2 regions of the Pseudocitrobacter faecalis genome follow, and region 1 is predicted to be linked to the other one. Evidence: riboswitches for the same ligand, from Rfam matches in the RefSeq annotation. Region 1 holds a riboswitch; the other holds the start of a gene.
What was found. Region 1 has a riboswitch for thiamine pyrophosphate ahead of thiC (phosphomethylpyrimidine synthase ThiC). Riboswitches for the same ligand answer to the same signal wherever they lie in the genome.
Positions count from the first base shown of each region.

Region 1 (15,127 bases):
CGTCACGTCACCGCCCTGCTCAAAACCCACGTCAGCACCGGCGATCAGATCCGGGGGATCCTTATCCAGGCGATCCTCACGGATCACCGAGGAAGCAAGTTCGATTTGTTGAGCGCGTAGTGACGCGAGATCCATAACCACTCCTTACTGATGATAAGGTACAGAGAGACGATGTACTGCCTCGACAAACGCCCCGGCGTGTTCCGGCGGCACATCCTGATGGATGCCGTGACCGAGGTTAAACACATGGCCTTCACCCTTGCCGAAGCCCGCCAGAATGGACGCCACTTCTTCTTCGATGCGCGCAGGCTGCGCGTAGAGCATGGATGGATCCATATTGCCCTGCAGCGCAACTTTGTGGCCCACGCGGCGACGCGCATCGGCGATATCGGTTGTCCAGTCAAGACCCAACGCATCACAGCCAGTTTCCGCCATCGCTTCCAGCCACTGGCCGCCGCCTTTGGTAAACAGCGTGACCGGTACACGACGTCCATCGTTTTCACGCAGCAGGCCATCGACGATTTTATGCATGTAGTAGAGCGAGAATTGCTGATAATCGCGACCGGTGAGCACGCCTCCCCAGGTGTCGAAAATCATCACCGACTGCGCGCCAGCTTTAATCTGTGCATTCAGATAGAGGCTGACGCTTTGCGCCAGCTTATCGAGCAGCAGATGCAGCGTTTGCGGTTCGGCATACATCATCTTTTTGATCACGGTAAACGCTTTGCTGCTGCCGCCTTCGACCATGTAGGTTGCCAGCGTCCAGGGGCTGCCGGAGAAACCAATCAGCGGCACTTCGCCCTTTAGTTCGCGGCGAATCGTGCGCACCGCGTTCATCACGTAACCCAGTTCGCCTTCCGGATCCGGAATCGGCAGCTTATCAACATCCGCTTTGCTGGCGATCGGCGAGGTGAAGCGTGGGCCTTCGCCCGCTTCAAAATAGAGGCCGAGACCCATTGCATCCGGGATGGTCAGAATATCGGAGAACAGAATGGCTGCATCCAGCGGGTAACGGCGCAGCGGCTGAAGCGTCACTTCGCAAGCCAGCTCAGCGTTTTTGCACAGGGACATAAAATCCCCGGCCTGGGCGCGAGTGGCTTTATATTCCGGTAAATAGCGGCCCGCCTGGCGCATCATCCAGACAGGGGTGACATCCACAGGCTGACGCAGCAGCGCACGCAGGTAACGATCGTTTTTCAGTTCGGTCATTTTTCCATTCCTTGAGCTCTTTCACGCCAGTGTAACATGAGTGTCACTCATACTCTGCCCGGCAGAGTGCGACAGTATCTTCAATGAGTCGACGTGCAACGGTTCCCGGCGGCGGCAGTAACGGTAAATCGTCATAGCGATACCAGTTGGCTTCCAGCAGCTCTTTGGGGTCGATCACGATCTCGCCGCTGTCATACTCGGCCATAAATGCGGTCATCAGTGATTGCGGGAACGGCCACGGTTGGGAGGTAACATAACGCAGGTTTTTGATTTTTATACTGCTCTCTTCCATAACTTCGCGCGCGACGGCCTGTTCCAGCGTTTCGCCCACTTCGACGAACCCGGCCAGCACGGTGTGCACGCCGTTGCGATGACGCGTATGTTGTGCCAGCAGAATGGTGTCATCGCGACGGATGGCAACGATAATGCAGGGTGCGATTTGCGGATAATAACGTTGACGGCAGTGGTCGCAGAGCATCGCCCATTCAGTTTTGCTGGGGTGCATCGTATGCCCGCAATAGCCGCAGAATTTATGTGAGCGGTAAAACTCCGCCAGTTGTACACCACGCCCGGCGAGCTGGAACAACCCCACGTCCTGGTCGAGAATTTGCCGCAGCGAGCCCATATCATGGCGGCGCTGTTGCTGAATCAGCCACACCGGTGAGCCTTGCCACTCCCCAATCAACAGCGCACGTTGGCCCGCAAGATCGAAATTCCCCGCTTCACCCCAGGGTAATTCTCCGCCCGGCAACCACAATTTTTGTTCATGGCTGACGACCCACCAGCCGATGTCTAATTTTTCAATTATACGATCCATATCTATTGCACTACCTTTGCTTCACTGGCATGTTATTTACATTATCGTTACATCTTAGTGCGCAGTCTTTAAACCCACTTGTGCGGAGTCAATCACATGTTAAACCAGCTCGAAAGCCTGACGGAGCATGTTGGAGGCAGTAACAAACTGGTCGACCGCTGGCTAAACATTCGCAAGCAATTGCTTATCGCCTATTCCAACCTGATTGGTATTAAGCCTGGCAAAGAATCGTTTATACGGCTGAATGAAAAAGCACTGGATGATTTTTGTCAGCGACTGGTGGACTACCTCTCCTCCTGCCACTTCAGTATTTATGAACGCATTTTGCATAAATTGGAAGGCGACGCCGCGCTTTTAACGGCCACCAAAATCTGGCCAAAGCTGGAAGCCAATACCCAGCAGATTATGGACTACTACGACTCGAGCCTGGAGACAGCCATCGATCACGATAATTGTTTTGAATTTCAACAAGCATTGTCGGATATCGGTGAAGCGCTGGAGGCACGTTTTGTGCTCGAAGATAAGCTCATCATGCTCGTACTGGATGCGATGCACAATAACGCCGGGATCAAACGTCCCGCTTGAGATTTTACGCATTAACGCGTAGTTTACATTCATCGCCTCATTTGTGGGGCTACATCTTGTCGGAGTGCCACGTGTGAAAACACAGGCTGAGACCGTTAATTCGGGATCCGCGGAACCTGATCAGGCTAATACCTGCGAAGGGAACAAGAGTAATTCAGCATTATGCCTCTGCCTTCACGGGCGCTGTGCATCCATTACTCCATCCGTCGTCTGACAAGCCATATCCTTTTTACCTGGTATGCGCTATGTCTACTACAACACTCACTCGCCGCGAACAACGCGAACAGGCTCAACGCTTTATTGATACTCTGGAAGGCACCGCTTTCCCTCACTCACACCGTATTTATCTCGCAGGTACCCAGCCTGGCGTACGCGTGCCAATGCGCGAAATTCAGCTTAGCCCCACATTAATCGGCGGCACTGAGGATAATCCGCAGTACGAAGAGAACGAAGCGATTCCGGTGTATGACACCTCAGGCCCCTATGGCGACCCGGCAGAAAAAATTGATGTCCGCCAGGGCCTGGCAAAACTGCGCCAACCATGGATTGACGCGCGCGCCGATAGCGAAACCTTAACAACGCGCAGCTCCGCGTATACTCAGGCCCGCCTCGCGGATGAATTCCTCGACGAACTGCGCTTCACCGGTTTGCTGACGCCAAAACGCGCACGCCCCGGTAAGCGCGTCACTCAACTCCATTATGCTCGTCGGGGGGTAATCACCCCGGAGATGGAATTTATCGCCCTGCGCGAAAATATGGGGCGCGAGCGTATTCGTAGCGGAGTGTTGCGCCAGCAGCATCCAGGGCAAAGTTTCGACACACTGCTACCGCAAAATATCACACCTGAGTTTGTCCGTGCCGAGGTGGCGGCAGGTCGGGCGATTATCCCGGCGAATATTAACCATCCGGAATCAGAACCGATGATTATCGGGCGCAACTTTCTGGTGAAGGTGAACGCCAATATCGGTAACTCGGCCGTCACCTCTTCCATCGAAGAAGAGGTGGAAAAACTGGTGTGGGCAACCCGTTGGGGCGCCGACACGGTGATGGACCTCTCCACGGGCCGCTATATCCACGAAACACGCGAGTGGATCCTGCGTAACAGCCCGGTACCGATTGGCACCGTACCGATCTACCAGGCGCTGGAGAAGGTTAACGGGATCGCAGAAGATCTGAGCTGGGAAGCCTTCCGCGATACGTTGCTGGAACAGGCCGAGCAAGGGGTCGACTACTTCACCATCCACGCGGGTGTGCTGCTGCGTTACGTGCCGATGACCGCAAAACGCCTGACCGGTATTGTGTCGCGCGGTGGCTCGATTATGGCGAAATGGTGCCTCTCACATCATCAGGAAAACTTCCTTTATCAACACTTCCGCGAAATCTGTGAAATCTGCGCCGCCTATGATGTGTCGCTGTCACTGGGCGACGGCCTGCGCCCCGGTTCTATTCAGGACGCCAACGATGAAGCACAGTTCGCGGAGCTGCACACGTTGGGCGAGCTGACCAAAATTGCCTGGGAGTATGACGTGCAGGTGATGATTGAAGGCCCGGGCCACGTGCCAATGCAGATGATTCGTCGCAATATGACCGAGGAACTGGAGCACTGCCACGAAGCGCCGTTTTACACTCTGGGGCCACTCACCACCGATATTGCGCCAGGCTACGACCATTTTACCTCCGGGATTGGTGCAGCAATGATTGGCTGGTTCGGCTGCGCGATGCTGTGCTACGTCACACCAAAAGAGCACCTCGGCCTGCCTAACAAAGAAGATGTGAAGCAAGGCCTTATTACCTACAAGATTGCCGCCCACGCAGCCGACCTGGCTAAGGGCCACCCCGGCGCGCAGATTCGCGATAACGCCATGTCGAAAGCACGCTTTGAATTCCGCTGGGAAGATCAGTTCAACCTGGCGCTCGACCCTTTCACCGCCCGCGCGTATCACGATGAAACATTGCCGCAGGAGTCAGGCAAAGTTGCCCATTTCTGCTCAATGTGCGGGCCCAAATTCTGCTCCATGAAAATCACCCAGGAAGTGCGCGATTACGCGGCGAAACAGGCCGCAGAGGCCGGGATGAACGAAATGTCCGGTCAGTTTCGCGCCCGGGGTGGCGAACTCTATATCCCTCAGGAGAACTTATAATGTATCAGCCCCATTTTCCCCCGGTTCCTTTCCGTTTAGGACTCTACCCGGTTGTCGATAGCGTGGAGTGGATTGCGCGTTTGCTGGAAGCGGGCGTACGCACGATCCAGTTGCGTATCAAAGACAAACGCGACGACGAGGTAGAGGCTGATGTGGTTGCCGCGATTGAACTCGGTCGTCGTTATCACGCGCGTCTGTTTATCAACGACTACTGGCGTCTGGCGATTAAACACCAGGCTTATGGTGTGCATCTGGGGCAGGAAGACCTGGAAACCACCGATCTCAAGGCGATTCGCGCGGCCAATTTACGCCTTGGTGTATCGACCCACGATGATATGGAAATCGACATGGCGCTGGCGGCACAGCCTTCTTATATCGCGCTGGGTCACGTGTTCGCAACGCAAACCAAGCAGATGCCCTCCGCGCCGCAGGGACTGGAACAGCTCGCCGCGCATATTAAACGCCTGGACGATTATCCCACCGTTGCCATTGGCGGCATTAGCCTTGAACGCGCCCCGGCGGTACTGGCGACAGGCGTTGGCAGCATCGCTGTCGTGAGCGCGATTACGCAGGCCGCAGACTGGCGCGACGCCACCGCGAAACTGCTGGCTCTGGCAGGAGTGGGCGATGAATGATCGCGATTTTATGCGCTACAGCCGCCAGATGCTCTTGGAAGATATCGCCGTGGAGGGCCAGCAAAAACTGCTCGCCAGCCGGGTGCTTATCGTCGGGCTGGGCGGCTTAGGCGCGCCTGCGGCGTTGTATCTTGCCGGTGCGGGCGTCGGCACGCTGGTGCTGGCCGATGACGACGAAGTACACCTGAGTAATCTGCATCGTCAGATTGCCTTTTCCACGCACGACATCGCCCGTCCAAAAGCAGAGGCCACGCGTGCGCGGCTGGCGGAATTGAACCCGGATATTACCCTCGTCACACTTTCGCAGCGGCTGGCGGGCGACACGCTCAGACAGGCGGTGCAGGATGCGGATCTGGTGCTCGATTGCACCGATAACATGGCGACGCGCCAGGCAATAAACGCGGCCTGTGTGGCGCAGAACACGGCGCTGATTACCGCCAGCGCGGTGGGATTTGGCGGGCAGATGATGGTACTGACGCCGCCGTGGACGCAAGGTTGTTACCGTTGCTTGTGGCCTGACGATGCCGAACCGGAACGCAACTGCCGAACGGCGGGCGTAGTCGGCCCGGTAGTGGGAGTCATGGGTACACTGCAGGCGCTGGAAGCTATCAAGCTATTAAGCGGCATGCCCACCGGCAATACCCTGCGCCTGTTTGACGCACGCGCGCACCAGTGGCGAAACCTGGCGCTGCATCGCGCGGTGGACTGCCCGGTTTGCGGAGGTCGCCATGCAGATTCACTTTAATGATGAACCGATGCCGTGCGCTGAAGGGCTCTCCGTCACTGCCCTGCTCACGCAGCTTGAACAGTTAAAGCCGGGCGTCGCGCTGGCGCTCAATCAACAAATCCTGCCGCGCGAGCGTTGGGAACATCACATTGTGCAGGACGGCGATCGAATCCTGCTTTTTCAGGTTATAGCCGGGGGCTGACATGTTACGCATTGCCGATAAAAACTTTGATTCCCATTTATTTACGGGTACCGGAAAATTTGCATCATCAAAGGTGATGGTCGATGCCATTCGCGCATCGGGCAGCCAGCTTGTCACGCTGGCAATGAAGCGCGTCGATTTACGCCAGAATAACGATGCCATTCTGGAACCGCTGCGTGAAGCGGGCGTGACGCTGCTGCCGAATACCTCCGGCGCAAAAACGGCGGAAGAAGCGGTCTTCGCCGCGCAATTAGCCCGGGAAGCGCTGGGCACAAACTGGCTGAAACTGGAAATTCATCCCGACGCACGCTGGCTGTTGCCCGATCCTATCGAAACCCTGAAAGCCGCTGAATTGCTGGTCAAGGAAGGTTTTGTGGTGTTGCCGTACTGTGGCGCAGACCCGGTGCTGTGTAAGCGTCTTGAAGAAGTGGGTTGTGCCGCCGTGATGCCGCTGGGTGCGCCGATCGGTTCGAATCAGGGGCTGGAAACCCGCGCGATGTTAGAGATTATCATCGCTCAGGCAAATGTACCGGTGGTGGTCGATGCGGGAATTGGCGTACCAAGCCACGCAGCACAGGCACTGGAGATGGGCGCCGACGCGGTGCTGGTGAATACTGCCATTGCCGTCGCCGATGATCCTGTGATGATGGCGCACGCGTTTCGTATGGCGGTTGATGCCGGTATCCTGGCCCGACAGGCCGTTCCGGGTGCACGACGCGCGCACGCTGTCGCCACCAGCCCATTAACCGGTTTCCTGGAGGCCAGCGCATGAACACCTTCAGCGATCGCTGGCGTGAACTCAACTGGGACGATCTGCGCCTGAAAATCAGCAGTAAAACCGCGGCCGACGTTGAACGCGCGCTGGCCGCCCGCCATCTTACGCGTGACGATATGATGGCGCTGCTCTCACCTGCTGCTGCCGATTATCTCGAACCCCTGGCGCAACGGGCGCAACAACTTACCCGCCAGCGCTTCGGCAACACCGTCAGTTTTTACGTGCCGCTGTATCTTTCGAACCTGTGCGCCAACGACTGTACCTACTGCGGTTTTTCCATGAGCAACCGCATCAAGCGTAAGACGTTGGATGAGGCCGAAATCGCCCGTGAATGTGCGGCTATCCGCGCAATGAATTTCGAGCACCTGCTGCTGGTAACCGGCGAGCATCAGAGTAAAGTCGGGATGGATTATTTTCGCCGCCATCTTCCCGCCATACGCAGCCAGTTTTCATCGCTACAGATGGAGGTGCAGCCGCTCTCAACCGAAGAGTACGCTGAACTGAAAACGCTGGGGCTGGACGGGGTAATGGTTTATCAGGAAACCTACCACGAGGCGCAGTACGCCCATCATCATCTGAAAGGCAAAAAGCAGGATTTCTTCTGGCGGCTGGATACGCCGGATCGCCTGGGCCAGGCGGGTATTGATAAAATTGGCCTCGGCGCGCTGATTGGTCTGTCAGACAGCTGGCGGGTGGATTGCTTTATGGTGGCCGAGCATTTGCTGTGGCTTCAGCACCACTACTGGCAAAGCCGCTACTCGATCTCCTTCCCGCGCCTACGCCCCTGCGCGGGCGGTATTGAGCCAGCGTCATTGATGGATGAAAAGCAACTGGTGCAGGTGATCTGCGCGTTTCGCCTTTTCTCGCCGGACATTGAGCTGTCGCTCTCCACCCGTGAATCGCCGTGGTTCCGCGACAACGTGATCCCGCTGGCAATTAACAATGTGAGCGCTTTTTCCAAAACGCAGCCGGGCGGTTATGCGGACGATCATCCTGAACTGGAGCAATTTTCTCCACACGATGCACGCAGGCCGGAAGCCGTGGCGGATGCCCTGCGCGAGCGTGGTTTACAGCCGGTGTGGAAAGACTGGGACGGCTGGCTGGGACGCGCCTCGCAACCCTGAAGAGAGTGATGTAAGGGCATGATTTTCTCTGCGAAGAGCCTCGCAGAGCCTCACTTTGCGCGTTGTTGAATAGCACGTGGCGGAATACGCTAGCCCTCGTCAGCAGGATGTTGACCAGGGCGGCTCTTCCTTCCTCTTCCGCCCTGCCTCCCCTACGCTTTTAAGATAATCGGCAACTATTTTTGCGTCTCTGATTTGATTACCCTATAAACAATAAGGAAAGCATAAGTTTTTTATATCGCCGCACAACACCTCCTGGCCCCTTATACTTTTGCCATTCACCTTCTGGAACGAAGAAAACGTTATGAGTACTCATAGCAGGAAACTGTCGTTTACTACACCGATAATCATCAGTTTCGCTGGTATCCTTTTGAGCTTTCTGGTCATTGCAACCCTGGTGATGCTTAATCAGCGTAAAGATATCATTGAGGATTACCACCATATCAATCGTAACTTCACCCACAATATGGCGGTGAATTACATGGAATCTATCCTGCGCGAAGATGATTATATTTTAAGCCGCGCGACGGCGTTTTTATCGAACAATGAACAGCTGGACAATGTCGTCAATCGCGATCCGGAGAAAGGCACCGAGCTCATGATGCATCTGCTGGCGCTAATGCCAACAGTAACGTCTATTTCTGTCGCCGATCCTCATGGGAATTATTTGCGCGTCCCGCAGGTGATGGCGTCATCTGACAGCAGTGAGTTTGATGCCACCAAACGCCCCTGGTTCCGCGCTCAGGGCGATTCCGGGCTGTTTTCTCGATACACGCAGCCGTATACCGATTTCTTTACCCGCGAAACCACCATCACGATGGCCAAGCCTGTCGTTTCTCCGGATGGAAAATTGAAAGGAACACTGGCATTTCATCTGGATTTACCGTCAATGAGCTACACCCTGCGACAAATGCAATCGCCGGTCAGCGGGGAATTTTTTGTGGTTAATCGTAATGGTAAGGCGGTGCTTCACCCGGATACCACCCGCCTGTTCAGTAATATGGTGCCTGAAAAACTGATGGACCAAATGACCAACGCGGAAGGGGAAATACACGACGGGAAGAGCAAAACCTGGCTCTACTATTACTCATTCACTAACCCGGACTGGTTCGTCATTTACAAAGTGTCTGACCGTACGCTCGCCGACCTCGCCCATCACGAGACGGTAATTGTGGCCTGGGGATTTGCTGTAGCCGCCTTTGTCATCATCGTCTTCGGTCTCTATTTGCGCCACGCCTCGCGTTCCGTGTTAATGAACATCATCAATGCCATCAAAACCGGCGATGTTAACCGCGCGCCAAGGCTTGAAGCGATGTTAAGCAAAGCCATTGAAACCAATAAAGAGCGAGAAATGGCCTACGTTCGCCAGGCAACGATCGATGCACTGACCGGCTGTAAAAATCGTCGGGCCTTTGATAGAGACATTGCCGCCTTGATGAACGATCACCAACCGTTCGCACTGGCACTGGTCGATGTTGATAATTTCAAATCAATCAATGATACCTGGGGGCACCTTAACGGCGATATTGTACTGCGTAACGTCGCACGCGAAGGGTTACAGATTCTGCAACCGCATGAGATTTCGATTTATCGCTATGGTGGCGAGGAGTTTGCCGTTATCTTCCCGGCAACGCATATTGATTCCGCTCGCACTCTGCTGGAAAACTGGCGTGAGAAAGTCGCTCAACGTACGTGGCGTGAAGAGGGGCTCACCGTGACCTTCAGCGGTGGGCTGGGCGAATGGAATATGGAATCGCTGGAGCAGTTGATTGTTAGCGTTGACGAAGCGCTGTATAAAGCAAAGCAGCAGGGGAAAAACCGGATTTTGCGCACGACCGTGTCCTGATCTCCCTCCCTCTGAATAAGCCCACAGCCGTGGGCTTTTTTTACCCCACCAGCAAAAATGTAACCGGTTTCAGTTTTTTCAGCCTTTCTTTGTGATGGCTTACACACAATCGCCGCAAAGCAGTTGTTGAACCCTCTCTCCCGCGATAAAGATGTGACATCAAGGAACATGAGGGCGAATTATGAAGAACATCGTTTTATGCTGTGCTGCAGGTATGTCCACCAGTATGCTGGTTCAACGTATGAAAGACGCGGCTCAGAAGAAAGGTATTGAGGTTTCCATCAAAGCTGTGCCGGTCGCGGAATTCAAAGACAATCTTAATGAAGCCGACATCATTCTGCTTGGCCCTCAGGTCAAGTATGAGCAAGCTAAGCTGCAGGCGCAGGCCGATCCGCTGGGCAAAAAAGTGGCGGTTATCGACATGATGGATTACGGCATGATGAAAGGTGATGCCGTTCTGGAAAAAGCCCTCAAACTGATGGAGTAAGCTGGCATGGAAGATTTGGAAACCACCATTATGGAGCTGCTGGTTAACGCTGGCGCAGCACGTAGTGCCGCATTAACCGCGTTACAGCTGGCACGCAAAGGCGATTTCGCCGGTTCAGAAAAAGCGATGGCGGAGTCACACGACTACGTGAAGCATGCACATACCATTCAGACACAGCTTATTGGTCTGGATGAAGGCACCGGTAAATTACCGGTTAACTTGATCACCGTTCACTCTCAGGATCATCTGATGAACGCTATGGTGATTCAGGATTTAGCGACGGATATGATCGAACTCTATCGTCGCACCGCCTAATCAGACGCATTAGAGCAGGTGCCTTACGGCACCTGCTTTTTTATTACAGAAAACCGTACAGCCCGGCGAATACCCAGCCAAATACGCACGAGACACTCACGCCAATTAAGCCCGGCAGAATAAAGCTGTGGTTAATCACGAAGCGACCAATATGCGTGGTACCTGAACGGTCGAACTGAATTGCCGCCAGGTCGCTGGGATAGGTTGGCAAAATATAATAACCGTAGCAGGCAGGCGCTGAGGCCACGATATACGCGGGATCCACGCCAATCGCCAGTGCAACAGGAACAATCGCCGCCAGCGCTGCCGCCTGAGAGTTCACGAATTTCGAGACCAGCAGCAGCACAATTGCATAGGCCCATGGGTACTCTTTCACCATTTCGCCTAACACGCCCTTAATTTCAGACATGTGTGCACCGAACATGGTCTCCGCCATCCAGGCGATACCGTACACCGCAACAATCGCAATCATCCCGGAACGGAAGACTTCATTTTTGGAAATCGACGCCGGATTGGTTTTGGTGATGATGATAATCAGCGCACCGGAAAGCAGCATAAACATCTGGATGACCAGCACCATCGACAATGGCTTGCCGTCAAAGGCCGGGCGAAGTTCAGAGAACGCCCCCAGTAGTGCCACAACCGCAATGGATGCCAGGAAGATCCACATCGCTACCCAGTTACTGGTGGGCAGTTTTTTATCCAACAACGTCGCCGTATCGCCGTACACATAGTGACGGTTTTCCGGTACGGCAATAAACGCCTGGAAGGTCGGGTCTTTATCTAAATCCTTCCCGCGGAACCAGCTAAAAATACCAATCGCCAGAATGCCAAGCAGCGTTGAGGGAATGGTAATGGATAACAGATCGAGGAATTCAAGATGCTTACCGTTAAAGGTGAAATTACCAAGCATCGCCACTAATGAGACCACGGCAACGGAGACCGGGCTGGCTATAATGCCCATCTGCGCGCCGATAGAACTTGCCGCCATTGGACGTTCAGGCCTGATATTATTTTTGATCGCCACATCGTAGATGATCGGCAAAATGGTATACACCACATGTCCGGTACCACAGAGAATGGTTAGCGTGCAGGTCACGAAAGGCGCAACAATAGAGACATACTTTGGATTACGTCGCAGAAGTTTTTCGGCAATTTGCAGCATCACATCTAAGCCGCCAGATGCCTGAAGCGTTGCCGAAGCGGCCACCACAGCAATAATCACCAGCATCACATCGACAGGCGGTTTTCCTGGCTGAAGATGAAAAACAAAGACCAGAATAACCAGTCCGATGCCGCCCAGGAGGCCCAGCGCAATACCGCCTTTCCGTGCGCCGTAGAATAAACAAATTAAGATGATAATGAGTTGTATAGCAAATTCCATGCATCCCCCAAATCCTGTCCGTTAATATCCGCTATTTTGTCGTGCACTGATTATTGTTTTACCTTTCCTCCTTCGACTTTTTCAGGGCAACAAAACCCGCCCGACACGACGGTGCCGGGTGTAAAAATCATTTATTTGATTACTAAGATGCTTTGACTATATCCACTTTATAAATGTGGTTTTTTGATATGCGTAGAATTTTTAGCCATTGATTTTTGACAGATATAAAAAAAGCCAGCCGGGAACCCGACTGGCTTTTTAAGCGCTACCTTAACGATTACTCGTTATCGGAACCGCCCAGGCCTGCGTTCAGCAGTTCTGCAAGGCTGGCAGATGCTTCTTCCGCACTCACCTGCTGAGTAGCAGGTACTTCACCTGCTGCACGGCGGCGAATACGATCCTGGTGGTACGCATAACCGGTACCCGCCGGGATCAGACGACCTACGATAACGTTCTCTTTCAGGCCACGCAGTTCGTCGCGTTTGCCCGCAACGGCTGCTTCGGTCAGGACACGAGTGGTCTCCTGGAACGATGCCGCAGAGATAAAGGACTCGGTTGCCAGAGACGCTTTGGTGATACCCAGCAGATCGCGGGAGAACGTTGCGCCCACTTTGCCGTTCGCTTCCAGTTCGCGGTTAGCGATCTTAACGCGAGAGTATTCAACCTGTTCGCCTTCCAGGAAGTCGGAGCTACCTGCGTTTTCGATGGTGGCTTTACGCAGCATCTGACGAACGATAACTTCGATGTGTTTATCGTTAATCTTAACGCCCTGCAGACGGTATACGTCCTGGACTTCGTTAACGATGTAACGAGTCACAGCATGAACACCACGCAGACGCAGAATGTCATGCGGTGCTTCCGGACCGTCGGAAACCACGTCACCACGTTCTACACGTTCACCTTCGAACACGTTGAGCTGACGCCATTTCGGAATCATCTCTTCGTACGGTTCGCTACCGTCTACCGGGGTGATAACCAGACGACGTTTACCTTTGGTTTCTTTACCGAAGGAAATGATGCCGCTGATTTCAGCCAGGATTGCCGGCTCTTTCGGACGACGAGCTTCGAACAGATCCGCAACGCGTGGCAGACCACCGGTAATATCCTTGGTACCGCCAGATTCCTGCGGAACACGGGCCAGGGTGTCACCAGAACTGATCTGGATGCCATCTTCCAGCTGAACAATCGCTTTACCCGGCAGGAAGTACTGCGCAGGCATATCGGTGCCAGGGATCAGAACGTCGTTACCCTGAGCATCAACGATTTTCAGTGCCGGACGCAGATCTTTACCACCGGTAGTACGTTCAGCTGAATCCAGAACCACCAGAGAAGACAGACCGGTCAACTCATCAGTTTGACGAGTAATGGTCTGGCCGTCGATCATGTCAGTGAAGCGAACAAAACCGCTTACTTCGGTGATAACTGGCATGGTGTGTGGATCCCAGTTTGCAACGGTTTCGCCGCCGGCAACCTGTTCGCCATCACCTTTCGCCATAACAGAACCGTAAGGCACTTTATAGCTTTCTTTGGTACGACCGAATTCGTCGATCAGTTTCAGCTCGGTGTTACGAGAAGTGATAACCAGTTTACCGCTGGAGTTCACAACCGATTTCGCGTTGCTGAGCTTGATGCTACCTTTGTTTTTCACCTGGATGCTGGATTCAGCAGCCGCACGCGATGCCGCACCACCGATGTGGAACGTACGCATGGTCAGCTGTGTACCCGGCTCACCGATGGACTGTGCCGCGATAACGCCGATAGCTTCACCTTTGTTGATGATGTGGCCACGCGCCAGGTCACGACCGTAGCAGTGCGCACATACACCAAAGTCGGTGTCACAGGATACAACAGAACGCACTTTGACGGAGTCAACGGAGTTCTCTTCCAGCAGATCACACCAGTGCTCGTGCAACAGCGTGTTACGTGGAACCAGAATGTCCGCGGTACCCGGCTTCAGAACGTCTTCAGCGGTTACACGACCCAGTACGCGATCGCGCAGCGGCTCTTTAACGTCACCACCCTCGATAACCGGGGTCATGGTGATGCCTTCCAGCGTGCCACAATCGTCTTCAGTAACCACCAGGTCCTGCGCCACGTCGACCAGACGACGAGTCAGGTAACCGGAGTTCGCTGTCTTCAGTGCGGTATCCGCCAGACCTTTACGCGCACCGTGAGTTGAGATGAAGTACTGGAGTACGTTCAGACCTTCACGGAAGTTCGCGGTGATTGGCGTTTCGATGATGGAGCCATCTGGCTTAGCCATCAGACCACGCATACCCGCCAGCTGACGAATCTGTGCCGCAGAACCACGTGCACCGGAGTCGGCCATCATGTAGATGCTGTTGAAGGAAACCTGCTGCTCTTCCTGACCGTCACGGTTAATCACGGTTTCAGTTTGCAGGTTATCCATCATCGCTTTGGATACACGATCGTTCGCCGCAGCCCAGATATCGATAACTTTGTTATAGCGTTCGCCCGCGGTTACCAGACCAGACTGGAACTGTTCCTGGATCTCAGCAACTTCGGCTTCCGCTTCGCTGATAATCTCGTATTTTTTCTCTGGGATGACCATGTCATCGATACCAACGGATGCACCTGAACGCGCTGCATAAGCAAAGCCGGTGTACATCGTCTGGTCTGCAAAAATAACGGTCGGTTTCAGGCCCAGAATACGGTAGCAGGTGTTCAGCATTTTGGAGATAGCTTTCTTACCCAGTGCCTGGTTCACGATGCTGAACGGCAGACCTTTAGGTACGATCATCCACAGAATGGCACGGCCAATGGTCGTGTCTTTCAGGCTGGTTTTAGCAACGAACTCGCCGTTTTCATCTTTTTCATATTCGGTGATACGCACTTTAACGCGCGCATGCAGAGAGGCCA
Region 1 is NZ_CBDDNJ010000002.1:4,200,986-4,216,112, forward strand. It holds gene nfi (deoxyribonuclease V) at 1-135, opposite strand, end outside; gene hemE (uroporphyrinogen decarboxylase) at 145-1,209, opposite strand; gene nudC (NAD(+) diphosphatase) at 1,253-2,026, opposite strand; gene rsd (sigma D regulator) at 2,123-2,611, shown strand; TPP riboswitch at 2,662-2,771, shown strand; gene thiC (phosphomethylpyrimidine synthase ThiC) at 2,857-4,752, shown strand; gene thiE (thiamine phosphate synthase) at 4,752-5,387, shown strand; gene ACOXYR_RS20365 (HesA/MoeB/ThiF family protein) at 5,380-6,132, shown strand; gene thiS (sulfur carrier protein ThiS) at 6,116-6,316, shown strand; gene thiG (thiazole synthase) at 6,318-7,088, shown strand; gene thiH (2-iminoacetate synthase ThiH) at 7,085-8,215, shown strand; gene ACOXYR_RS20385 (sensor domain-containing diguanylate cyclase) at 8,520-10,061, shown strand; gene ACOXYR_RS20390 (PTS sugar transporter subunit IIB) at 10,243-10,548, shown strand; gene ACOXYR_RS20395 (PTS lactose/cellobiose transporter subunit IIA) at 10,555-10,863, shown strand; gene dcuB (anaerobic C4-dicarboxylate transporter DcuB) at 10,907-12,247, opposite strand; gene rpoC (DNA-directed RNA polymerase subunit beta') at 12,525-15,127, opposite strand, start outside.

Region 2 (15,127 bases), 2.2 Mb from region 1:
GCGGGCACCCTGTGTTTATCGCCCAGCACGCGACGGCAACCTGCTGTCGCGGCTGCCTGGAAAAATGGCATAACATTCCTGCGGGAACGGCGCTTGATGACGCCCAGCAACACTATATTGTCGGCGTCATTCACCACTGGCTGGTGATTCAGATGAATAAACCACAACCATAAGTAAATGCGATGACGGCACCTCTTGTGCTGTTACGCGCCGCCAGCGATAGTGACATGAAATTCACTCAGGAGAGTTTCATGACCCCGTCCTTTACCGTGCGCACGCTATCCCATGATGAAATTCTGTTGCATCTCCATGATCTGACCGACATTCTGATCAACTGCGTTGAAGGCGGCGCGTCGGTCAGTTTTATGCTGCCTTTTAGCCGCGAAAAAGCGCTGGCATTCTGGCAACGTACCGCGGTGAGCGTGGTGGCGAATGAACGTATCTTACTTGTGGCAGTAGACGCGCAGCAGCGGATTGTCGGCACCGTCCAGCTTATTATCGATCAACCCGAGAACCAGCCGCATCGCGCGGATGTGGCTAAACTGCTGGTGCATGAGGATGCCAGACGTTTTGGTATAGCAAGTCAGTTGATGTCGCATCTGGAAACGATAGCGCGTGATGCAGGCAAAAACGTGCTTGTGCTTGATACCGCAACGGGAAGCGGGGCGGAGACGTTCTACCAGCGCGCTGGCTGGCATAAAGTGGGCGAAATCCCGCGTTATGCGCTGATGCCTGCGGGGGAATTAACCGCCACCAGTGTGTTCTATAAATTCCTCTGAATTATGAATTAGTCCTCACATTTTGATCAAAACAGGGTTTCATTGTCTAAAAATCTGGTAAGTTATTACACCAATTCGACCAGGTTGTATGACTAATTAAAAAGGAAACGATTGTGAAGACTCTGAACCGCCAGGACTTCCCCGGTGCGCAGTACCCTGAACGTATCATTCAGTTTGGCGAAGGTAACTTCCTGCGCGCATTCGTTGACTGGCAGATCGACCTGCTGAACGAACACACCGATCTGAATGCCGGTGTAGTGATTGTTCGCCCGATTGCCAGCGATTTCCCGCCGTCACTCAGCACGCAGGATGGCCTGTACACGACCATCATTCGTGGCCTGAATGAGCAGGGCGATGCCGTGAGCGATGCGCGTTTAATTCGTTCCGTTAACCGCGAAATCAGCGCTTATACCGATTACGACGCTTTCCTGAAACTGGCACACAACCCGGACATGCGCTTTGTCTTCTCGAACACCACGGAAGCGGGCATCAGCTACCATGCCGGCGATAAATTTGATGATGCACCGGCCGTAAGCTATCCGGCTAAACTGACTCGTCTGCTGTTTGAACGCTACACGCATTTTAACGGCGCAGCGGATAAAGGCTGGATTATCATTCCTTGCGAACTGATAGACTATAACGGTGACGCGCTGCATGAACTGGTGCTGCGTTACGCGCAGGAGTGGGCGCTGCCGGTGGAATTTGTGACCTGGCTGAATGAATCCAACACATTCTGTTCCACCCTGGTCGACCGAATTGTTACCGGTTATCCGCGTGATGAAGCGGCGTCCATTGAAGCGGAACTGGGTTACAAAGACGGTTTCCTTGATACCGCTGAGCACTTCTACCTGTTTGTTATTCAGGGGCCGAAATCGCTCGCCAGCGAACTGCGTCTCGACAAACTCTCCCTCAACGTGCTGATTGTGGATGACATCAAACCGTATAAAGAGCGTAAAGTGGCGATTCTGAACGGGGCGCACACGGCTCTGGTGCCGGTAGCCTACCAGGCAGGGCTCGATACGGTCGGCGAGGCGATGAATGACGCGGAAATCTGTGCTTTCGTTGAAAAAGCCATTTACGACGAGATTATCCCGGTGCTCGATTTGCCGCGTGATGAGCTGGAATCTTTCGCCAGCGCGGTAACCGGGCGTTTCCGCAATCCGTATATCAAGCATCAGTTGCTTTCTATCGCGCTGAACGGGATGACGAAATTCCGTACCCGTATTCTGCCGCAACTGCTGGCAGGGCAGAAGGCAACCGGCAAACTGCCTGCACGTTTAACTTTCGCGCTGGCGGCACTGATTGCGTTTTATCGCGCAGAGCGTAACGGTGAAACGTATCCGGTACAGGATGATGCGCACTGGATTGAACGTTATCAGCAACTGTGGGCGCAGCATCGTGATCAGTTGATTAGTACCAGCGAGCTGGTGAAAACGGTGCTTTCTGTGAGTGAGCATTGGGAGCAGGACCTGACTCAGGTTGTCGGCCTTGTCGAGCAGGTGTCTCTGGATCTTGACGCGATTCTGCTGCAGGGAATGCGTAAAGCCGTTCAGCCGCTGTGCTAAGAGCATGAACCAGACCCGGCAAATGCCGGGTTTTTTATTTAGCACCATTAGTTACAACATACATATTTCATCTCTTTGTAATCCACACTTAAACATCGTGCGTCGTCATTTTTGGCAGGAATGAAAGGGGATTGATTATACGCGACAGCCAAGCAAACCGCTTGAATATGTGACCGCAATCACGTTTAATAAACAAGTTATTAACTTAATCGATAAATATATGATTGCGCGTCCTCATCAACACTGGCTGCCTCGCATTCTTGTCTGGCATGGTTCGGTGCTTCCCAAGATCTACTCTCGCTTGCTACTCAATTTCCTGCTCTCAATTGTGGTTATCGCAATTTTACCGTGGTACACCTCACTGGGTATCAAGCTTACCGTGGCGCCATTCAGTATTCTTGGTGTCGCCATTGCTATCTTCCTGGGCTTCAGAAATAACGCCTGCTACGCACGTTATGTGGAAGCGCGCTTGCTGTGGGGGCAACTGATGATTGCTTCACGCTCCTTGCTGCGGGAAGTGAAAAATACGCTTCACGACGAACCCAATATTGCGGAGTTTACCAGGCTGCAAATCGCGTTTGCCCACAGCCTGCGCTTGTCATTACGCCGCCAGCCTGCGAAAGCGGTGCTGGCAAACTATCTTGATGACAAACAGCTGGCTCAGGTTCTGGCCGTTCAAACGCCTGCAAACCGTATTCTCCTGATGATGGGGGAGTGGCTGGCCGTGCGTCGTCGCGAAGGAAAACTGTCGGACATTCTGTTTCATAGCCTGAATAACCGGCTTAATGATATGTCGGGCGTACTGGCCGGGTGCGAGCGTATTGCCAATACACCCGTGCCTTTTGCCTATTCGCTGATCCTGCACCGCACCGTTTATCTGTTTTGCATCATGCTGCCGTTCGCGCTGGTTGTTGATTTGCACTACATGACGCCGTTTGTGTCGGTGCTTATCTCGTACACGTTTATCGCGCTTGATACCCTTGCCGAAGAACTGGAAGAGCCGTTTGGCATGGAAGATAACGATCTGCCGCTGGATGCTATCTGCAACGCGATTGAGATAGAGCTGCTGCAAATGAACGATGAAACCGTGATCCCGGCAAAACTGACGGCAGATAAGCACTATCAGCTCACTTAGTGCGCAAAAGTAAAAGAGGGGGACGCAGCCGGTTTTTATTGGCATACTCGTATTCATAACCTGCTGCGTTCGCCTTATGATGGTCGTGCAGCATTAAGAAATCATTAAGGTTTTCCGTGTTAGATCGTCATAACCGGCATAAGGAGAATCAAAATGGAAAAAAGAATAGAAACCGCAGTGAACCTGATCATCTTCATTTCACTGTTTGCCACTGCCTGGGACTTATCACTGGTCCAGGATTTCTCCTGGTAAAGCCTTTCATTTTACTCCCTCGTTCCATAAGAACGAGGGAAGCGCATGCGTTCCTACATAACGAAAATACCCAACAAAGAGTGTTGATGATTTATTTAATTAAATAACTAAATAAATATGTAATTATATAATAGTGCGAAAAATGTTGTAGATATTTTAAATTATCGTAAAAATGCTTTACTATATTTATTCATGTTTCATCAATGCTATGTGATATTACTATTATGCCTGCAATTAAAAAGACAATTATCTCACTCACCTCTGTGGCGCTGTTTGTCAGTTCGGCAACCTGGGCTAATTCTGAAACCTCACAAAAAACCGATTTCCTTCTGATTGGCGGCGGTATTATGAGTGCCTCTCTCGGCACGTGGCTCCAGGAGCTGCAGCCAGACTGGAAGCAGGTCATGGTCGAAAAACTCGACGGCGTGGCGCTGGAATCCTCTAATGGCTGGAATAACGCCGGTACGGGGCACTCGGCGAATATGGAGCTGAACTATACGCCGGAACGTCCGGACGGTTCGATTGATGTCAGCAAAGCGCTGGATATTAATGAGCAGTTTATGATCTCGCGTCAATTCTGGACGGCGCAGGTGAAACGCGGCATTTTACGTGAACCGCACTCCTTTATTAATTCCACCCCGCATATGAGTTTTGTCTGGGGCGACACCAACGTTAATTATTTGCAAAAGCGTTATGATGCGCTGCAAAAAACGACGTTGTTCCAGGGCATGAAATTCTCTACCGATCACCAGCAAATTCAGCAATGGGCTCCGCTGGTAATGCAAGGGCGCGATCCGCAGCAGAAAGTGGCTGCAACCTGGACGCCAGCCGGTACCGATGTGAACTACGGTGAAATTACCCGCCAGTTGATCGGCAGCCTGAAAAAAAGCCCGAATTTCTCTTTGCAAACCTCGTCTGAAGTGACTGAGTTTAAACGCAATGGCGATAACTCCTGGCACGTGACAATCAAGGATGTGAATAACGGTAAAGAGCATGCGATTGATGCCAAATATGTATTTATCGGTGCTGGCGGTGGGGCACTGAAATTACTGCAAAAAACGGGCATTCCTGAAGCCGATAATTATGCAGGGTTCCCGGTTGGCGGTTCTTTCCTGATGACGGAAAACCCGGCGATCACTAAAGAGCACCTACAGAAAGTCTATGGCCAGGCCTCCGTTGGTGCGCCGCCGATGTCCGTACCGCACATTGATGCACGTTTCATCGACGGTAAACGCGTGGTGCTGTTTGGGCCGTTCGCAACGTTCTCCACCAAATTCCTTAAAAATGGCTCGTTCTTCGATTTGCTGAGCACCACCACAACCAGCAACGTGATGCCGATGACGCATGTGGGGCTGGATAACTTTGATCTCGTCAAATACCTGATTAGTCAGGTTATGTTGAGCGATGATGACCGTTTTGCCGCGCTGAAAGAGTACTATCCTCAGGCGCGTAAAGAAGACTGGAAACTGATTCAGGCAGGTCAGCGTGTGCAGATTATCAAGAAAGATGAAGACAAAGGTGGCGTACTGAAACTGGGTACGGAAGTGGTTGTTGACCAACAGCGCACGATTTCCGCATTGCTGGGTGCTTCTCCGGGCGCATCGACCGCTGCGCCCATCACCCTGAACGTGATTAAGAAGATGTTCCCGGAACAATTCAGTTCTGAGCAATGGCAGAGCAAAATCCGCGCGATTGTGCCGAGCTACGGTCAGCAACTGAACGGTAACAGCGCGCTGACGCAGCAGGTTTGGGACGATACCGCAGCCACGTTGCAGCTGGTTAAGCCTCCGGTAATCAAAATGAATGCTGATGCAAGTGACAACGTCACGCAGAAAGCATCACAGCCTGAAGCGTCACCTCAGCACGACATGGCGCTGTAAAATTGCCTGATGCGCTGCGCTTATCAGGCCTACATTAGATTGAATTCACGAAATTTTGTAGGCCGGATAAGGCGTTTACGCCACATCCGGCAATAACAAAGCGCACTTCGTTCGCAATCTGATGTATGGCTTACATAACCCCGGTAGCGTACTGCTCTACCGGGGTTATTTTTTTGATAAGTTTGTTATCAAACAAAAACTGCTCGTAATGCGCATAGCGGGCTTTATCCAGTTTTGCCGGATCTTGCGCAAAGAGCGGCAGCGTTTTCATCCATGCCTGCTTATTCAATTCGGTATTAAGCTCAGGATGCAGACTGGCGAACGTTTTCCAGCTCTCCTGCGGATGCGCGTGCAGGTAGTCGCTGCCTTTTTTCAAAGCCGCGAGGAATTTTTTAATTTTCGCTTCTCCAGCCATCTCTTTATTCGCCACCAGAATCAGCTCATCGTACGCAGGCACGCCATAATCCTCGACATTAAACACCACCGGTTCTTTTCCCTGAAGCTGGATCTCCAGGGCTTCGATGTTTCGATAGCCGCCAATCACCGCGTCCACTTTGCCGGTCAATAGAGCACTGGTTAGCTGAAAGTTAACGTTGATAAGCTTCACCGCATCCGCTGGCGTATTGCTATGTTTCAGCATGGTATCGAGCGTCGCCTGCTCGATGCCACTGACGGAATAGCCCACGCTTTTACCTTTTAAATCAGCAGGCGATTTAATATTTTTATCCAGCGCAATCACCGTATTCAGCGGCGTATTGATAAGTGTGCCCACACGCATCAGCGGTAAGCCCTGATCGGCAAAAAAGTGCAGTTGCGGTTGATAGGTGATCGCCAGATCGGCCTGTTTTGCTGCCACCAGGCGCGGAGGAAGCGCCGGATCGGAAGGTGGGACAATTGTGACGTCCAGGCCTTCCTCTTTAAATGCGCCGATTTGCTGTGCAACCATCACGGGGGCGTGGTCTGGGTTGATGTACCAGTCCAGTACCAGCGTCACTTTCTCCAGCGCCCAGGCGTCTGGCGAAAGTGTACCGGCGATAAGCAGAGCAGCGAGCGCAGGTTTCAGTATTTTTGTTGTCATCGTAGTTTTCTCAATGGTTATCCGGAACCCAATAAATCAGGCGATGTAACAGGGCATCGATGATCATCCACAGGGAGATGGTCATCAAAACGAGTATCAGAAGGGCGGCGAAGCAGATGTCACTCTGCATGCGTGCGTTGGCGTTGAGCATCACATAACCCAAACCTTCCGCCGAGCCGACCCATTCGCCAATGATGGCGCCGATGGGCGCAACGGCTGCCGCCATGCGCAGGCCAGAGCCAAACGCAGGCAGGGCGGCCATCAACTGGACATGGCGGAGTAGTGCCCAGCGTGATCCTCCCATGGTGCGGGCCAGGTCGAGATAATCACCGCTTACCCGGCGCAGACCGTCAAACAGAGCCGACGTCACCGGAAAGAAAATAATCAGCACCGCCATGGTGACCTTGGCGCTCATGCCAAAACCAAACCACAGCACCAACAGCGGAGCGAGTGCGAAGACAGGAATCGCCTGGCTGGTTAATACCACTGGCATCACCCAGCGCTGAAGACGGGGTGAGAAGACCATGCACAGCGCCAGAATCGCCCCGAGCAGTACACCAATCACCAGCCCACTGGCGATTTCCGATAGCGTAATCAATGTGTGCCAGCCGAGGTAACGACCATTATCGTGCAGGGCTTGAACCACCGCCGTGGGCGAGGGCAGCAGGAATGCCGGGATAGAGCCGAGCGTCGCCAGCCACCATAAGCCCATTAAGCCTGCAAACAGCGTCACTCCGCGCCAGATACGTGATAAGAAAATCACTGTGCCCCCCGAATCAGTTGTTGCATAAGCTCGCGTTGGCTCTGGATAACCTGAGGATCGTCCAGGTCACGTGGCGGGATGCCAGCCATAATGTGGGCGTCATCAATACCGCCAGGATATTTCGCCAGAACGAGAATGCGATGGCTCAAACGGCAGGCCTCAGCGGGATCGTGGGTAATCAGCAACACGGTACGATCGGCCAGTAATTCCGCCGCCAGCGTTTGAATCGTGGCGCGGGTAATCGCATCCAGCGCGGAAAATGGCTCATCCATCAACACAATTGGCTGCTGTTCGTAGAGGGTACGGGCGATGGCGGCGCGCTGACGCATCCCGCCGGATAACGTCTGCGGAAGGGCATGGCCGTAACCACTTAAGCCAACGCGATAGAGCAACTCTTGTGCCCACTCACGATCGGCTTGGTCACCGCGCAAACGCGCACCCAAGCAAACATTTTGTTCGATGGTTAACCACGGATAGAGCAGATCGCGCTGACCCATCCAGCTGATACGGCCTTCCAGCGGATGACCGTGTTCATCCGTCACCGAGCCAGCCGTTGGCGCGGCCAGCCCGGCAACGATACGCAGCAGGCTGGTTTTCCCCGCACCGCTGGCACCGAGCAACGAAACGAAATGACCCGCGGGGATCTCGACGTTGAGATTTTCAAATATCGTCTTATCGCCGTAGCGAAGTGTAAGGTCTGTCACCCTGATGGCCGGGGATGCATTCACGCACTTCATGATTTTGCGTTCAATCCCATCTGCCAGAACGCGCTTTCCAGTCGAGTGGCGGTGGTGAAGATAGATGAAAGCTCACCGATACGGCTTTCACCTCCACGCGCAGCGGCCAGATTTTCAAATAGTGTCAGTGAGGCTTGTACGCCTGCCAGATAGTCCTTGTCACCATAGTTACGGATCCACGGCGCGTAGGGGTTCCCCTCAAAGACAGTCGCCGGATCGTTGAGCAGGCGCAGGCCGATTTCCGCATAGCCTGCTACACAGGGCATCAATGCGGTAAGCAAATCAAGCACATCGCCTGAGTGTCCCACATCCAGCACGTAACGGGTGTAGTTCACCGTTTCAGCGGCTTCTTCCACCTGCGTAACGTCGGACTCCGTTAACCCCCATTGCTGGCAGTAGCTGATATGTAGCGGCAATTCGTTAAGAATCGCATTCAGTGATGCTGTCGCGGCGCGCATCTCCGGCAGGTTTTGCAGTTTGCTGACCAGCAGCGCGTAGGCGCGGGCGAAATGAACTAAAAACAGATAATCCTGGGTGAGATATCGGCGGAAAGCGGGTTCAGGCAGGGTGCCTGCGCCTAACTGCTGAACAAATTCATGCGCGACGTAATCATACCAGTGGTGACCGGCAAGCGAGCGCAGACGCGCGTAAAGACCAGTTTCAAAAAGGGGTAAAGACATGGGACCTCCAGTAATCGGTGGAGATCCGGGCGCAATAAGGGAAGAACAGGAATTGGCTGTATAAATAGATGGCTAACCCGTCCCTTCGCTGGCATGACCCAGATCAGGTTCTAAGGGTTCGGCTTGCGCCATCTCAGCCCATTACTGGACACCCCTCGGACAGGAGGTTTTATACGATATTTTGCCTGTGAATACAACGAGGGGTAAACGCTTACCGGAATGACTTCCGGCAAGCGTACGGCTATCAGGCTTTAGGAATACGTAATGTCTGACCGGGATAAATTTTATCCGGGTGAGAAAGCATCGGACGGTTGGCTTCAAAAATTTTGTTATACAGATTGGCATTGCCATAAACGGTTTTAGAAATCGCGCTCAGCGTATCACCGGACTTCACGGTGTAATAGGTGGCTTCATCCGCGCTATCAGCAGCCGTGATGTTATTCTCCACTTCACTGACCCCGGCAACGTTACCCACCGCAACCTGAATTTTTTCTTTCTCTTCCTGGGTTAGTCCATCACCGGTGACGCTGGCTTTCCCATCAACAACCGTCACCTGGACTTTATCCGCACCGGGAATATTGAGTTTCTTCAAATGCTCGGTGACTTTTTCGCCCTGGTCCTGATGCGAATCCGTCAGTTTATCCCACAGTTTTTCACCTGCTTCTTTCACGAAGTTAAACAATCCCATATCCGTTCTCCAGTAAAGAATGTCAGGGTAAGCATAGCAGATGAGGCGCGCTACGCCGGATTTGCGTAGCGCACAAAAGGGAGGATTAATGGCCCCAGCGGGTTTTCAGATAATTCACCGCCTGGCGAGTTTGCGGTTGATTGAGATTATCTTCGCGGAACAGGATCGTCCCGTTAATTTCAGGGATGGATTCGTTGAGATCTAGCTGTTTGCTCAGCTCCGGCACGCCGCCATTCACCGCCCAGTCAGGTTCTTTATTTGACGGTTCGCCCACTTTATACAACGCCACGCCAATGTACAGACGCGTTTTGGTTGGTTTCACCACATCCGCCCACCATTTTGCCAGCACATCATAACGCGCTGCATCACGCGCGAACGGCCAGTAAAGTTGCGGGGCAATGTAATCCAGCAAGCCCTGTTGTACCCAAAGGCGAGTATCAGCATAAGATTCGTCGTAGGCGGCCGCACCGCGCGTATCCGACCCTAACGGATCGTGCGAACGGTTACGCCAGACGCCCGCCGGGCTTACGCCAAACTCGACGTCGGGTTTCAGCTGTTTGATGGTGCGGGACACTTGCTCGATAAGCAGTTGTGTATTATGACGTCGCCAGTCAGCTTTTGATGCGTACTGTTGGCCGTATTGGCGCCAGGTCTGGTTATCGTTAAGCGTCGAGCCAGGGGTTTCGGTATAGAAATAGTCATCAAACTGAACGCCATCGACTGGATATTTCGCCACCACTTCCGCCACAATACTGGTAATCCAGTCGCGCGCTTCCGGAATGCCGGGATCAAGCACAAAGCGATCGCTTGATGTGCGGATCCAGTCGCGATGCAGGACAAAAATGCTGGCAGGCTGCTGCGAGAGCGTACGATTCAGCTCGGCCACCGTTGAAGGTTTGGTGTTGGTCGTTACCCGGTACGGGTTGAACCAGGCATGAACTTTCATGCCGCGTTTGTGGGCTTCATCCAGCATAAACTGCAACGGATCGTACCCAGGGTTTTCGCCAATCTTGCCGGTTAAAGTATCAGACCACGGCAAAATTTTAGAATCCCAGAGCGCGGTGCCATCGGGTTTTACCTGGAAAAACACGGTATTAATACCCAACTGCTTCAGGTTATCGAGCTTCGCCGTTAACGCTTCTTTCTGTTTATTGATGCGAATAGCAGGGCTGCTGATATTGACCGAATTTACTGGCGGCCAGTCGAGCCGTGAAACCGTTGCCAGCCAAATCCCGCGCATCGGCTCGTTATGTTTCTGTGTTTTACCGACAGGCTTCGTCGTATTACCCGATGGCGTAACAAGTGAACTCGGTGGCTTAGACGAACAACTGACAACAAGTAATGCCACGGCAACCAGTGTGCCTAGTTTTTTAACCTGAGTGACCGGGGAGACGCCCCGCAAAGAGATGATCATAATCGCCCATTTTCTACTAGTTCCTTGAGAGGCGATATTCTCTTACGATTTGCAGGGGAAGGGAATCAGATCTTATCGTTACGCCCCTGAAGCCATGGGTTAAATGCGCCATCCTGAGGTTCATCGTCGTCGAGGGAATCAAGATAGAGTGCTTCAACTTCCGCCCGCGCCCAGGGCGTGCGGCGCAAAAACTTGAGGCTGGATTTCACACTAGGATCATTTTTAAAACAGTTAATGTTCACCAGCTTGCCCAGTTTTTCCCAACCGTAGCGAGCCACCAGGGCATTAACCTGCATTTCCAGCGTAACGCCGTGCAAAGGATCTTTCGAATGTTGAGCGGTCATGAGTGTCCGAAAAAGTGTGCGTAAATAAGCGGGGAAGGTTACAAGAAAGCGGTAACGGGGGCAATGAATTGAAAAGGGGCGCGAACGCCCCTGAAAACCTTACTCGAACAGCCTGCGATGTAATGCAACGACGGCGCTATCGGCAGCGTCGCCCGGCAGCAGGAAGCTGAGATTATTATTGGATGCGCCGTGACAAATCATACGTACCGCATGCGCGTCCAGTTCAGCGAAGGCATCCCGACATACGCCCGTAGCGTGATGGAGCTGATTTCCAATCAGCGTCACCAGCGCCAGCCCCGTTTCAATCTCAACCCGGCAGTGGGAAGAGAGCGCCGTCAGCAGTGAGGTGGTTAAGGTGTGATCTTCCCCGGATGTCGCGCAGGAGGGATCGAGCGCCAACGCAATGCTGCTTTCGGACGTGGTCACCAGATCAATATCCACCTGATGCTGTGCCAGGATGGCAAACATATCAGCAAAAAAAGCGTAGGCAGGCTGCGCGTGCAGGCTGTGCAGTCGTAACAGCGTTTGCTTGCGACGAACGGCAATCGCACGATACAGCGGTGGATTCTCGGTTTCACGACGGACCAGCGTACCGCCAGCAGCGGTATTTTTACTGCAACCGACAAATACCGGAATGTTTTTGCGCATCGCTGGCAGTAATGTTGCCGGATGTAAGACTTTCGCCCCAAACGCAGCCATATCGCTGGCTTCGGCGAATGAAATATGGTCGATGCGTTGGGCCTGCGGTACAACGCGAGGATCGGTGGTATAGATCCCGGCGACATCCGTCCAAATATCGACACGCATTGCCTGTAACGCTTCGCCTATCAGGGATGCGGTATAGTCGCTGCCGCCGCGCCCAAGCGTAGTGGTATGCCCGGCGTCATCGCTACCGATAAAGCCCTGAGTGATAACAATGGCCTGTTCAATGCGTGGGCGCAGGTGCATTTCAGCCTGTTCAGCGATCTGGCTAAGATTCGGTTCCGCACAACCGTATACGTCGTTAGTGCGTATCACTTTGCGTGCGTCAAACCATTCTGCCTGGGCTTCACGTTCACGCAGCACTTCGGCAAACAGCAGGCTCGACATCAGCTCGCCGTGGCTCACCAGTTCATCGCTTAATGCTGCCGATGGCATTGCCTGCGCGGTTTCAGCAAGCCGGGCAATATTTTCAAGCAGTTGGTCTATTTCTTTGCTGATAACCGTTGGCTGTTTCAGGCGGGAAATAATGTTGTACTGGATGGTGCGAAGGGTATCGATTTTATCCATACGATCGCTGCTTTCCAGTCCTTCAGAAAGCTCGACTAACAGATTAGTGACACCGGCGGAGGCAGATAATACGACCAGGCGAACCTGTTCATCTGCAAGAACAATACTGGCACTGCGATTCATCGCGTCAAAGTCAGCAACGCTGGTACCGCCAAATTTGGCAACGACGAATTGTGGATAAATGCGTGTCATAACAATCTCATATCAGGGCGCCATATAAAGATGGCTAGAAAATTTTCATTCTCGGCATAAGGGAAGTGACTTCGCCTTACGAAATGTCCGCCCGCGAACATTTCTGGTGACAACCCAGGATAAACATCCCGTTGTCGATAACGTGTATGCCTCTTACGCGTTACCGGTGTGATGCGCATTAGTTCTTTTATTTACATGTAGTGCAAATAAGCGCGCCATAGTAAGTGATTTATCTTTTAGGGTCGACGTTTTTATTATATTTATCGATAAACTAGTTAAAAAGAATGTCTTATCGGCAATTCATGGGCGTTAATAAAGGTAAATGTGTGTAAAGAAAGCATAAAACCATGACATTCTGATGGTTTACATGACGTTGTACGCATTTTGGCCTTCAGTTACATTTTGCCTGAAATGGTAACGATCTTTAAAGTATGTAAACGACAGAACCCCATGTTACCCCTTGATTCAGAAAGGAAAAATCCTAATGAAAACCGCGCTAAAATAAATGATTGAGTCCTACGCTAAAACCACTTATATTAGCCGCGTTTTTTTACAGGCAGCCCCTTTAACCTTAATTCAACCCGGCGTTATTAATACCCGAGGTTGTGGGAGTGATATGATGACGGATAAAGTCCGTATTGATACTTTAAGTGCTAATTCATTACCACAAAGCAATGATACCTTTTTAGCAAGACAAGCTGAGTTTGAATCCAACGTACGAAGTTATCCACGTAAACTGCCGCTGGCGATTGCCAAAGCGCAGGGCGTTTGGATCACTGACGTTGAAAATAATCAATATCTTGATTGTCTGGCAGGCGCTGGCACCCTGGCGCTGGGTCATAATCATCCTGACGTGCTTCAAAGCATTCAAAGTGTCATCAGCAGCGGCTTACCGTTACATACGCTTGACCTTACCACACCTTTAAAAGATGAATTTTCATCTTATTTACTCTCTTTATTGCCGGGTCAGGGCAAAGAGTATTGCCTGCAATTTACCGGCCCGTCCGGCGCTGACGCAGTAGAAGCTGCGCTCAAGCTGGCGAAAAAAGTGACCGGTCGTTCCAGCATTATCAGCTTCTCTGGTGGTTATCACGGGATGACGCATGGCGCGCTTTCCGTCACCGGTAACCTGTCGCCAAAAGAAGCCGTTTCCAACATGATGCCGGAAGTGCAGTTCATGCCGTATCCGCATCAGTACCGTTGCCCGCTGGGTATTGGCGGCGACGCTGGCGTTAAAGCGTTGACGTATTACTTCGAAAACCTGATCAATGACGTGGAAAGCGGCGTTCGTAAACCCGCCGCGGTTATCCTCGAAGCAGTACAGGGCGAGGGCGGTGTTAACCCGGCTCCGGTCGAGTGGCTGCAGCGCATCCGCAAAGTGACTCAGGAACACGGCATTCTGCTGATCATTGATGAAGTGCAGGCGGGCTTTGCACGTACCGGTAAACTGTTCGCCTTTGAACATGCGGGTATTGAGCCGGACATCATTGTGATGTCTAAAGCTGTCGGTGGCGGTCTGCCGCTGGCCGTACTGGGTATCAAGAAACAGTTCGACGCCTGGGCGCCGGGCCACCACACGGGTACCTTCCGTGGTAACCAGCTGGCCATGGCTACAGGCCTGACCACGCTGAAAATCCTGAAAGATGACAACATTGCTGACAAAGTTGCCGCCCAGGGTGAGTGGCTGAAAGGCAAACTGGCAGAACTGCAAAAACGTTACCCGGTCATTGGTCACATTCGCGGTCTCGGCCTGATGATCGGCCTGGAAATCGTGAAACCGAATGAAGCGAAGGATCACATGGGTTGCTACCCGGCGGATGGCGAACTCTCTGCGCTGCTGCAGAAAAAATGCTTCGAATCCGGTCTGATTCTGGAACGTGGCGGTCGTAACGGTTGCGTACTGCGTCTGCTGCCGTCTCTGCTGATCACCAATGCTGAGCTGGAAATTTTCCTCGATAAATTCGAAAACGCCTTGCTGGGCGCTGGCGTGAAGCCGGTTTAATCGGAGTTAATGAACGTGTCAGATAATAACCCGATTCTGTCCGGTTCGGCGCAAAGCATCGCGGCCTACCAGGATGCCATCGAGCAAAGCAGCAAAGCGGTTGTCGAATGGTTGCAACAGCCTGAGATGTATCAGGGTAAAACCGTCGACGAGCTGCGCGAGCGTATTCATCTGAACTTCACCGCAGAGGGCCTGGGTAACCAGGCCACTATTGCGCGTGCAGTTGAGTACTTCCTCAAAGATAGCCTTTCTGTGCACCACGCGCAGTGTGTGGCGCATCTGCACTGCCCGAGTCTGGTGATTAGCCAGGCCGCAGAAGTGCTGATCAACGCCACCAACCAGAGCATGG
Region 2 is NZ_CBDDNJ010000002.1:2,022,152-2,037,278, reverse strand. It holds gene ACOXYR_RS10375 (DUF4186 domain-containing protein) at 1-173, shown strand, start outside; gene ACOXYR_RS10370 (GNAT family N-acetyltransferase) at 252-779, shown strand; gene ACOXYR_RS10365 (tagaturonate reductase) at 893-2,344, shown strand; gene ACOXYR_RS10360 (bestrophin family protein) at 2,565-3,479, shown strand; gene mqo (malate dehydrogenase (quinone)) at 3,935-5,611, shown strand; gene ACOXYR_RS10350 (ABC transporter substrate-binding protein) at 5,742-6,689, opposite strand; gene ACOXYR_RS10345 (ABC transporter permease) at 6,700-7,401, opposite strand; gene ACOXYR_RS10340 (ABC transporter ATP-binding protein) at 7,449-8,189, opposite strand; gene tenA (thiaminase II) at 8,186-8,869, opposite strand; TPP riboswitch at 8,933-9,035, opposite strand; gene lysM (peptidoglycan-binding protein LysM) at 9,114-9,557, opposite strand; gene ACOXYR_RS10325 (glycoside hydrolase family 10-like protein) at 9,643-10,971, opposite strand; gene ACOXYR_RS10320 (VF530 family protein) at 11,037-11,315, opposite strand; gene lysC (lysine-sensitive aspartokinase 3) at 11,415-12,776, opposite strand; gene ACOXYR_RS10310 (diaminobutyrate--2-oxoglutarate transaminase) at 13,393-14,778, shown strand; gene ACOXYR_RS10305 (pyridoxal phosphate-dependent decarboxylase family protein) at 14,794-15,127, shown strand, end outside.
Region 2: it holds a riboswitch for thiamine pyrophosphate, as region 1 does, so the genes downstream of both, tenA (thiaminase II) here and thiC (phosphomethylpyrimidine synthase ThiC) in region 1, are expected to answer to the same signal.